DNA from 3 places in the Sodalis sp. RH14 genome. Region 3 is predicted to be linked to each of the others. Evidence: predicted binding sites of a transcription regulator. Region 3 holds the regulator's gene; each other region holds the start of a gene.

Region 1 (3,277 bases), 1.3 Mb from region 3:
TGAACATGGCGATCAACGCCCGGGAAACAGCCGGCTCCGCCGCCGTATCCGCCGCCTCGAATACCAGCGCCAGCAGGCTGCGGATCACCGCGTTGAATACCGCCGCCGCCTGCGCCTGATCGATCCCGGCCCGCCGGATGCGGCGGCGTAACGCTGGCAAACGTCCCAGCGCATAACATACCGCGGCAATTCGCCCCAGCCTTTGGCTGTCGGACGCCGGTCGATTGACGCCTTTCTCCCGGCCCAATAGCCGCAATACGGCACGCTCGGCAATAACGGCATCGCGCGCCGGTTTTTCAAGCGTATCGGCGTGCAAGCCCGCGCTCAGGTAAAGGGTGGTTACGCCACGTTCGCGTTGCAGCATATGCACCAATTGACTGACCGCCCCCACCAGTTCGCCGGTTTGCAGCAAACGTCGCAACGCCGCGATCTCGCTTTGCCGCGAGGCCTGCAGGAAACGAATAGCGGTGGGAGTATCGGCAATCAATGGGTTCATTTATCCAGTCCGGAATTGCCACGACGTGACCTGATAAACGCATATTACGTACCGCAGGACACCGGCGCCCTGCGCAGAATCAACTTTATCTGCGTCGCGCCGCTGTCTTTTCGGCCGCGCCGGGTCGGCGCGGCGCCGTTAAACCTGTGCCGTATCCCGGGCGGCGGGCGCGCCGATGCGCGCCAGAGTCGGCCACACTTTCATCAACGTGGTAACGATGGTATCCAGATCCGCGCGGGTAGCGCCGTCACGGGCCTGCACCGACATCCCCTGCAGGATACAGGTCAGGTATTTCGCCAGGGTGGGCACATGAGTGCCGGCCGGCAATTCTCCCTGGGCCTGGCGCGCGCGCAGGAAATCCGCCAGCATGTTTTCCTGGAAATGGTGCCGCGCGCGCAGCAGTTTCGCCACGGCGTCGGATGAAGACGAGAGCGCGGCGGACGTACAGATAATAAAGCAGCCCGAGGGCAAATCTTTGTCGGTGTACAGCGCCGCGGTATCGCGCAGGAAATTTTCAACCGCTTGCGCCGCCGTACAGGCGGGGTCGGCCAGCAGCACCTTGCCCCGTTCGGCGAATTTCGCCACGTAGCGTTCGGCCGCCGCGCGGAACAGGCCTTCCTTATTGCCGAACTCGCCGTACAGCGTCGGGGCCTTGGCCCCGGTGGCCTCCACCAGATCGGTCAGCGAGGTCGCTTCGTAGCCGTGGCGCCAGAACAGTTCCAGCGCTTTATCCAGCGCATCGTCACGGTCGAACTGTTTTGGGCGTCCGCGTCCTTTCCGTATGGGCGCAACATGATCGGTATTCATAACATCCTCTCTTATCGCATTTTTATGCCTGGCATCTTGCCGCTTGCACAACGTCCTTGTGGATATCAGCCGGCACCTATATAATTAACGATCATTACAAAAATTACAAGTGCCTTTCGTCACATTGCCCAAAGAATGTTAAATTTGGCGGCCATGCCTGTTCCTCCCTTGCGGCGGCCTCTCCAACCCAAAGTGAGTGAGCGTTGACAATAAAAATAAATTTTTATTATTAACAATGGCTTATTTATTATATTAACGATCATTAAAAATTTAGTTGATCAACGCCGCCAGGAGGACTAGTATTTACTTATCGAACGTTAACAAATAGCGTTGACCCACAAATCCTGCAACCAGAATGCATAGAGAGATAAGATTATGAAAAACGTAAAATATGCCATCGCCGCCATCGCCCTGAGCGCCGTCTCTTTCGGTAGTTTTGCCGCAGAACTGGCGACCTCCGCCCCGGCGGGTCAGCAGCCGGTAGGCGTCATCAGCGCCACCGGCGGCGCCAACCTGTCTTCGCTGGAAAGCCAGCTGTCCGCCAAGGCTTCGGCCGAAGGCGCGAAGTCTTTTGTGATTACCTCCACCACCGGCCAGAATAACCTGCATGGCACGGCGGTAATTTACCAATAAGGATGGCGCCATGATGAACAAAGTTAATCTTGGTATCGTTGCCCTGGCCGCCATGGTGTCGTTCGGCAGTGTTGCCGCCGACACCATCAATACCGCCCGTTATGAGCCTCACCAGGTGGTATTGACGACCGTGGGCGCCAGGACAGGGTTGCCTACCCTGCCCGGTCATGGCAGTGAACGCGCCGTACGCGTCGATAACCGCGCCTATCCGGTAACGTCGGTGTCGGGGCGCAATAATATGCACAGTACGTCGGTCGTTTATGAATAGCGCTTTACCGGCGCGTCATCAAAAAATCCGGGCTTGGCCCATTCATTATTTTCCCTAAAGCGTTTGCGTAATATCATCGCGCAAACGCTTTTTTTACGTTGTAACAAAATAACGCTTTCTTTTCTCCTGCCCGTTGCTATCCTCTGTCAGGAATATTCTTAATTATATCTTTATTAAAATAAATAAAAGCCCTAAATAAGCTTTTTCCTATGTTAATGAATAAATTAGCCCTGCCGTTTTCCGCCAAATTTACGCTTCCATGCAATAAACGCAAATAGAAACATCTGTGCCAAATATCTTTACGGTTGCCGCCGTTGACCCCTTTTAACGAATGGATAATCATCTAACGGTAACGTAATTATTAATATATGGAGCAAAACAATGCGTCGCATTTTAGCATTTGTCGGAATTATTGTTCTTAGCGCCGCGCTTAGCGGTTGCCTGTGGCCACCTCCTTGGGGCGGCGGCGGCGGTCATGGCGGCGGCGGCGGTTATCACCATGGCGGCGGACCGGGCCGCGGCTAAGGGTTGCGATCCTCTGGTATAAAACCCATTGAGAGCTGCGCCCCAACTGTCAGGTGCTTTTATTGACAGTTGGCGGCGCAGTTTTTTTTGCCGCCCGTCCGCTGAGGCGGCGGGTTAACCGCTCCCCTGGCCTGGCGGTTATCTCAAAGCGCAATATCCCTCTTACCGTCCTTGCAGTTATCCTGCAACCACGCCAGAATCGGCAATAATCGCCTTACTGTTAAAAAGGATGGGTTATGACCGAGCTGCGTCGATTTAAACAGGTCGATGTGTTTACCGCCACTGCGTTGATGGGCAATCCCCTGGCGGTGATCCTGGATGCCGATGGCTTATCCGATCGGCAGATGCTGGCCGTGGCCCGCTGGACTCATTTATCCGAAACCACGTTTGTCCTGCCGCCTTCGGCCGCCGGCGCCGATTATCATGTGCGTATTTTCTCCCCGGCAGGAGAATTGCCTTTTGCCGGCCATCCCACGCTCGGCACTGCCCATGCGATGCTGGAAAGCGGCTTTAGGGCCAAGGCGGCCGATAGACTCATCCAGGAGTGC
Region 2 (3,277 bases), 1.9 Mb from region 3:
CGGAGATAAGCTGGTGAACAGGTTGTCCCGCGCCATGTCCTCGCATTTTTTTCTGGAGAGTATTATGCATATTGATTTATCGGGAAAACGCGCCATCGTCACCGCCTCCACCGGCGGCATCGGTTTTGCCATCGCCACTGGGCTGGCGCGCGCCGGCGCGTCAGTGGTGATTAACGGCCGCAGCCAGGCCACGGTAGATAAGGCGCTGGGCCAGTTGCGACACACGGTGCCGCAGGCGGCGGTTGAAGGCGTGGCGGCTGATTTGTCCGATGCGGCGGGCGTGGCTACGCTTACCGGCGCCGTACCCGCCGCCGATATTATCGTCAATAACGCCGGCATTTACGGCCCTAAGCCTTTTTTCGACGTGGATGACGATGAGTGGGAGCGTTATTTCCAGACCAACGTTATGTCCGGCATACGACTGGCGCGTTTTTACCTGCAAGGCATGCTGGAACGCGACTGGGGGCGCATCGTGTTTATTTCATCGGAGTCGGCGCTTAATATCCCTCCGGAAATGATCCATTACGGGGTGACCAAAACGGCGCAGCTGGCCGTCGCGGGCGGGTTGGCCAAACTCGCCGCCGGCACCGGGGTCACGGTAAACTCGGTACTGCCCGGCCCAACGCTGTCCGAAGGCGTGCGCGAGATGCTGAAGGATTCCGCCCGGGATGCGGGCGTGAGTATTGAACAGGCGGGAACCGATTTTGTGCGCACCCACCGGTCAACCTCTATTATCCAACGGCTGGCGACCCCCGAGGAAGTGGCCAATCTGGTGGTATATACCTGCTCCCGGCAAGCATCGGCCACCACCGGCGCGGCGCTGCGGGTGGACGGCGGGGTTATCAACAGTATCGTCTAGCGGCGAACTGAACTCCGGCCCTGCCGCACCTCTGGGATGCGCGCGCGATATCAGGCATAATCACTTCACTAACTTGTTAAAAAGATGTGAAGGTATTGCTATGCACGATGAGTTAAGCGCAGAAATAAAGCAAAAAATCCTGCAATCCACCACCACCGTCGCCAAGGTGGTGTTTCCCACCACCATAAACCATCATTCGACCCTGTTCGGCGGCACCGCCCTGGCATGGATGGATGAGGTTTCCTTTATCACCGCCACCCGCTTCTGCCGCAAACGGCTGGTAACGGTATCCACGGAAAAAATCACCTTCAGCCGGCCCATTCCTTCCGGCACCATTATCGAGCTGGTGGGCAGGGTAAGCCGGGTGGGCAGGACCAGCATCACCGTGGATGTCGCCATTTTCCTTGAAGATATGTACGCGGCGGGCCGGGAGGAAGTGGTGCGGGGGCAGTTTAATTTTGTCGCGGTGGATGAAAATGACAAAGCGACCCCGCTGTTATAATCCCCGCCCCGGATTGACGCGATGTGTTAAAACACGTCGCCGGGATTGTAAAAAAATGCTCTTTTTTATGTGATGCGCATCACAAATATTTGCATTTATGTGACGGAGGTCATATTATTACCTCATCAAACGCAAACACGTTACAGGCGAACAAACCTGGTGAGGGAAAGCATATGAAATTCCGTAAATTCCTGAAAAAAATTCTGCTGTCATACGTTAATACCGTGAAAGACGTACCGCCCGGTGCCATGTATTAATTTCCATGACGTCAAAAAAGCTGCCGCGGCAGCTTTTTTTTTTGGCAAAAAAACGCTGATGAAATCAGGCCTGGAGAAATTCAAGCAGCGCGGCGTTCACCTTATCGGCATCCACGGTACACATACCGTGGGACGCGCCGGCCAATACTTTTAACGTGGCGTCGGGAATGATCTTGGCTGATTTACGGCCCGAAACCTCTAGCGGCACGATTTGATCGTCATCGCCCTGCAGCACCAGGGTCGGCACGTCGAATTTTTTCAGATCCTCGGTGAAATCCGTCTGCGAGAACTGCTTGATGCAGGCATATTGCCCGGCGATGCCGCCCGCCATCCCCTGCAGCCAGAAAGCATCTATCACCCCCTGGGAGAGTTTGGCGCCGTCGCGGTTATAACCATAAAACGAGACGGCGAGATCTTGATAAAATTGCGATCGATCCGCCGACACGCCGGCCCGGATACCGTCGAAAACCGTTATCGGCACGCCCCCGGGATTCGCCGCCGTTTGCAGCATCAGCGGCGGCACCGCGCTTATCAGCACCGCTTTGGCCACGCGTCCGGTACCATGGCGACCGATATAGCGCGCCACTTCCCCGCCGCCGGTGGAATGGCCGATAAGGATGGCGTCCTGCAGATCCAGGCTGGCGATAAGGGCCGCGAGATCATCGGCATAGGTATCCATATCATTCCCGTCCCACGTCTGGGCCGACCGGCCATGGCTGCGCCGGTCATGGGCGATAACCCGATAGCCCTTGTCGGCAAGGAACATCATCTGGCTGTCCCAGGCATCGGCGGTCAGCGGCCAGCCGTGGGAAAAAACCACCGGCTGGCCGGTGCCCCAGTCCTTATAGAATATCTGCGTCCCGTCATCGGTTGTGATAGTGCTCATGTTGTCTGATCCTTTTTTCGGGTGAGTTGGGATAAGAGCCGCCGACGCTATCGTCAGCATTGCATACGGGGCATGAGAACGCCTGGCGGGCGCCATCAATTTCCGGGTCAACCTATCAAGATTAGGAACGAAAAGAGTAAGCCGCCATCCGCCGCCAAAAGATAATGGCGGCTCGATGCCGGCAAAAAGAATATGCAGGCCTAAGGTCACAGGAAAATCAATGTGATTCCGCGCTGTCCCAATACTGGTATTGCGTGGCCGTGCTGCGGTGTCGTCTGATAATCGACTGCGGTAAAATTTCCGTGTCGCTGCCATAACTCAGGATGCAGTTGCCCACGTCGTCGTTGCGCTGGCACTGCTCCACTTTGGTGAGCTGGCTTACCGGCGTCCGTGACACCGAGAAAGAACCCGCCTCCCTGCCGTCGGCATCATACTGATAACGGGTTTGACCATGGTTCGAACGCATCGAGATGAAATAACCTTTTTTATCATAGGCGTAAATATATTCATCGTTGCTGAACGCGTCGGTGCCCCGCGCCGTGCTTTTGACCAGACGCAAATTATTATCGTAGTCATAGGTCCCGGTGGTAAATCCGGGCCGCTCGTTAATAGTAAAGGCATCGGTCGAGGAGGTGATCACGCCGTTTTTACCGGTAAAAAACCGGCTTTTGCCCTGCTTATGGTTAACCAGCGTTGGCTTGCCGTCTTGATCGAGAATGATGGCGATATCGTACTCGCTCTCCCAGCCATCAGCGGATTTTACCGTGTGATTG
Region 3 (3,277 bases):
GCGGGTGCCGACCGTCGACACGTCGAACCCTTTCGCCGCCAAGGCGATTCCCTCACTTGACGAAAGTTTTGTCGTTATTCATTTCCGTAGCCTGGCGCATATCGACCTGCCTTATCTGCTGGCGATGCTGCAAGGCTCCTTTATTTCCAATATTAATACGCTGGTGGTGCCCGGGGGCAAGATGGGGCTGGCGATGGAGCTGATTATGGGGCCGCTGGTACAGCAGTTGCTGGAAGGAAAGGAAATTAAGTAAACTCGAGGCCTCGGGCGGGAACACCACGCCCGATTCGACCCCATCGGCATGCTTTCCCTTGAACACGCCAGGATTCGCTGCGGTGTTGGCGGGCCTAGCATACCGTGGGGCGCTCGGTCGGGCGGGAACACCACGCCCGATTCGACCCCATCGGCATGCTCTCCCTTGAACACGCCAGGATTCGCTGCGGTGTTGGCGGGCCTAGCATACCGTGGGGCGCTCGGTCGGGCGGGAACACCACGCCCGATTCGACCCCATCGGCATGCTCTCCCTTGAACACGCCGGGTTTGAGTGCGGTGTTGGCGGGCATACCGTGCCATGGGGCGCTCGGTCGGGCAGAGAAACCATGCCCGATTCGACCCCATTGGCGCGCTCTCCCTTGAACACGCCGGGTTTGAGTGCGGTGTTGGCGGGCCGGTTAGGCGGCGGGGGCGTGGTGTTCGTCGCGCACTTCAAAGCTGTGGGTCATATTGACCGACGCGCCGAGCATCAGTGAGACCGAGCAGTATTTTTCCGCCGATAGCGTCACCGCCCGCTCCACCGCCTTGTCGGTCAGCCCGGCGCCGGTGACGATAAAATGCAGGTTGATATGGGTAAACAGGCGCGGCGCCTCGTCGCGGCGCTCGGAGGTGAGTTTGACCTCGCAGTCCCGGACGTCCTGCCGCGCTTTGTGTAAAATCGATACCACATCAATGGCGCTGCAGCCGCCGACCGACATCAATACCATTTCCATTGGGCTGGGCGCTTTTTCGCCCGCGTTCCCATCCATCAAAACCTGGTGGCCCGAGGCGGATTCGCCCATGAAAGACAACCCTTCTACCCATTTGACCCGTGCCTGCATTATGATACTCCTGATGAAAAGCTTTCCAGCAGACTACATTTTTGTTGGAAAACTGGCAATGTTACTGAACATACTTCATGCTGAAGCAAGACAACAGAAGACACTGCTTCAAACCTATGCTAAAAACAAGGCTGGATCGGCCTCATGATAATGAAAGGGCAAGAGATCGATCGGAACATCACATTACCAGACCCTAATAAGTTCCCTTACGTCGCTCCGTTTAAACGCGGAGTCAGAGTGAATAATACAAGCGCCGTAACAGGGAATACGATGTCCCGAACCTGGGATAGCGATGACAAAAGAGGATAACAGCGAATGGTTCTCGGCAAACCGCAAACAGACCCGACTCTCGAATGGTTCCTGTCTCATTGCCATATTCATAAGTATCCATCGAAGAGTACACTTATACATCAGGGTGAAAAGGCTGAAACGCTTTACTACATCGTTAAGGGCGCCGTGGCGGTGCTGATTAAGGATGAAGAAGGCAAAGAGATGATTCTCTCCTATCTTAACCAGGGAGATTTCATCGGTGAGCTCGGCCTATTCGAGGAAGGTCAGGAACGCAGTGCCTGGGTACGGGCGAAAACCGCCTGTGAAGTCGCCGAGATTTCGTATAAAAAATTCCGGCAGCTGATTCAGGTGAATCCGGATATCCTGATGCGCCTGTCGGCGCAAATGGCCAGTCGTTTACAGGTAACGTCGGAAAAAGTCGGCAACCTGGCATTCCTGGACGTTACCGGACGCATAGCGCAAACCCTGTTGAACCTGGCGAAACAACCCGACGCCATGACCCACCCCGACGGCATGCAGATAAAAATCACCCGTCAGGAAATCGGCCAGATTGTCGGCTGTTCCCGCGAGACGGTAGGACGTATTCTTAAAATGCTCGAAGATCAAAATCTTATATCCGCGCACGGTAAAACCATTGTTGTTTACGGCACGCGCTGATAGCCCCGTTATACAGGCGTGGTGCTTCGTACCACGCTTTTTTTGCTGACAGTATGTGGCGCCGGTTAATCTACCACCCTGAAGTAAACTATGCCCTGCGGCAAACCATCGTGCTATGCCTGCCGGTGGCCGCCGGCCTGTTATTCGGCAGCTTGCAAAACGGCCTGCTGTTTTCGTTGGTCCCTGCCTGCTGCAATATCGCCGGCCTCGATACCCTGCATAAACGGTTTTTCAAGCGACTGGCCGTCGGCGGCGTGCTGTTCGCGCTGAGCAGCGTGCTGATCCAGGTGCTGTTGGCCGTGCCGGTGCCGTTGCCCTTGGTGATGCTCGGCCTGGCGCTGCTGTTCGGCGTTACCGGTGAAATCAGCCCGCTGCACGGCCGTTTATTGCCCGCCGCGCTTATCGCCGCCATCTTTACCCTGGGGCTGGCCGGCAATGTGCCGCCCGCCGTGCCGCCGCTGCTGTATATTGCCGGCACCGCCTGGTACGGGCTGTTCAACGCCCTGTGGTTCCGGTTGTGGAAGGAGCAGCCGATGCGGGAATCGCTTAGCCTGCTGTATCGGGAGCTGGCGGATTATATCGAGGCGAAATATACCCTGCTGACACAGCATACCGATCCGGAAACCGCCCTGCCGCCGCTGTTTGCCCGCCAGCAGGCGGTGATTGATCTGATTGCCCAGGTATACCAGCAGCTTTATATGCTGTCGGCCAATGATCAGCTGCAGTACAAACGCCTGCTGCGTTCTTTCCAGGTGGCGCTGGATTTGCAGGAGCATATCGCCGTCAGCCTGCACCAGCCGGACGAAGTACAAAAACTGGTGGCGCAAAGCCACGCCGAGGCGGTTATCCGCTATAACGCCCGGCTGATTGCCGCGCGGTTGCGGGTACTGGCGGATGATATTCTCTATCACCGGCAGCCGGGGCGTTTTAACATGGCCACCGCGCTGTCGGCCCTGGAAAAAATTGCCGACCGGCATCCGGATAATCCGGTCGGACAGTTTTGTTATTACCATTTCAGCCGTATCGCCCGGCTGCTGCGTACCCAGCGCCCGCTTTACCGCCGCGACCTGATGGCCGACAACCAGCAGCGGCTGTCGTTTTGGCATGCGCTGGTCAGCTACTGTTCCTTTAAATCCATGGCGCTGCGCAGCGCGGCAAGGCTTGGGATTATGCTGGCCATCGGCAGCAGCCTGGGGCTGGTATTGGATCTCCCCAAACCCTACTGGATTTTAATG

What was found. Region 3 encodes CRP, which controls carbon source genes, mostly activating them, when cyclic AMP is high. Its sites were predicted from a motif close to ATGTGANNNNNNTCACAT; they were not measured.
Region 1: the regulator CRP is predicted to act here: its motif matches at 1,411-1,428, upstream of bhsA (multiple stress resistance protein BhsA).
Region 2: the regulator CRP is predicted to act here: its motif matches at 1,429-1,446, upstream of azuC (stress response protein AzuC).

Annotation. Positions count from the first base shown of each region.
Region 1 covers NZ_CP178739.1:561,083-564,359, reverse strand. Annotated here, with positions in the region: gene ACL2XQ_RS02410 (nitrate- and nitrite sensing domain-containing protein) at 1-487, opposite strand, end outside; gene ACL2XQ_RS02405 (TetR/AcrR family transcriptional regulator) at 635-1,303, opposite strand; gene bhsA (multiple stress resistance protein BhsA) at 1,679-1,936, shown strand; gene ACL2XQ_RS02395 (hypothetical protein) at 1,947-2,204, shown strand; gene ACL2XQ_RS02390 (PhzF family phenazine biosynthesis protein) at 2,966-3,277, shown strand, end outside.
Region 2 covers NZ_CP178739.1:1,092,216-1,095,492, reverse strand. Annotated here, with positions in the region: gene ACL2XQ_RS04845 (SDR family NAD(P)-dependent oxidoreductase) at 65-859, shown strand; gene ACL2XQ_RS04840 (acyl-CoA thioesterase) at 960-1,361, shown strand; gene azuC (stress response protein AzuC) at 1,535-1,618, shown strand; gene ACL2XQ_RS04830 (alpha/beta fold hydrolase) at 1,683-2,504, opposite strand; gene ACL2XQ_RS04825 (hypothetical protein) at 2,722-3,277, opposite strand, start outside.
Region 3 covers NZ_CP178739.1:5,217,716-5,220,992, forward strand. Annotated here, with positions in the region: gene ACL2XQ_RS23885 (phosphoribulokinase) at 1-253, shown strand, start outside; gene ACL2XQ_RS23890 (OsmC family protein) at 672-1,094, opposite strand; gene ACL2XQ_RS23895 (hypothetical protein) at 1,054-1,242, shown strand; gene crp (cAMP-activated global transcriptional regulator CRP) at 1,410-2,042, shown strand; gene ACL2XQ_RS23905 (YccS/YhfK family putative transporter) at 2,096-3,277, shown strand, end outside.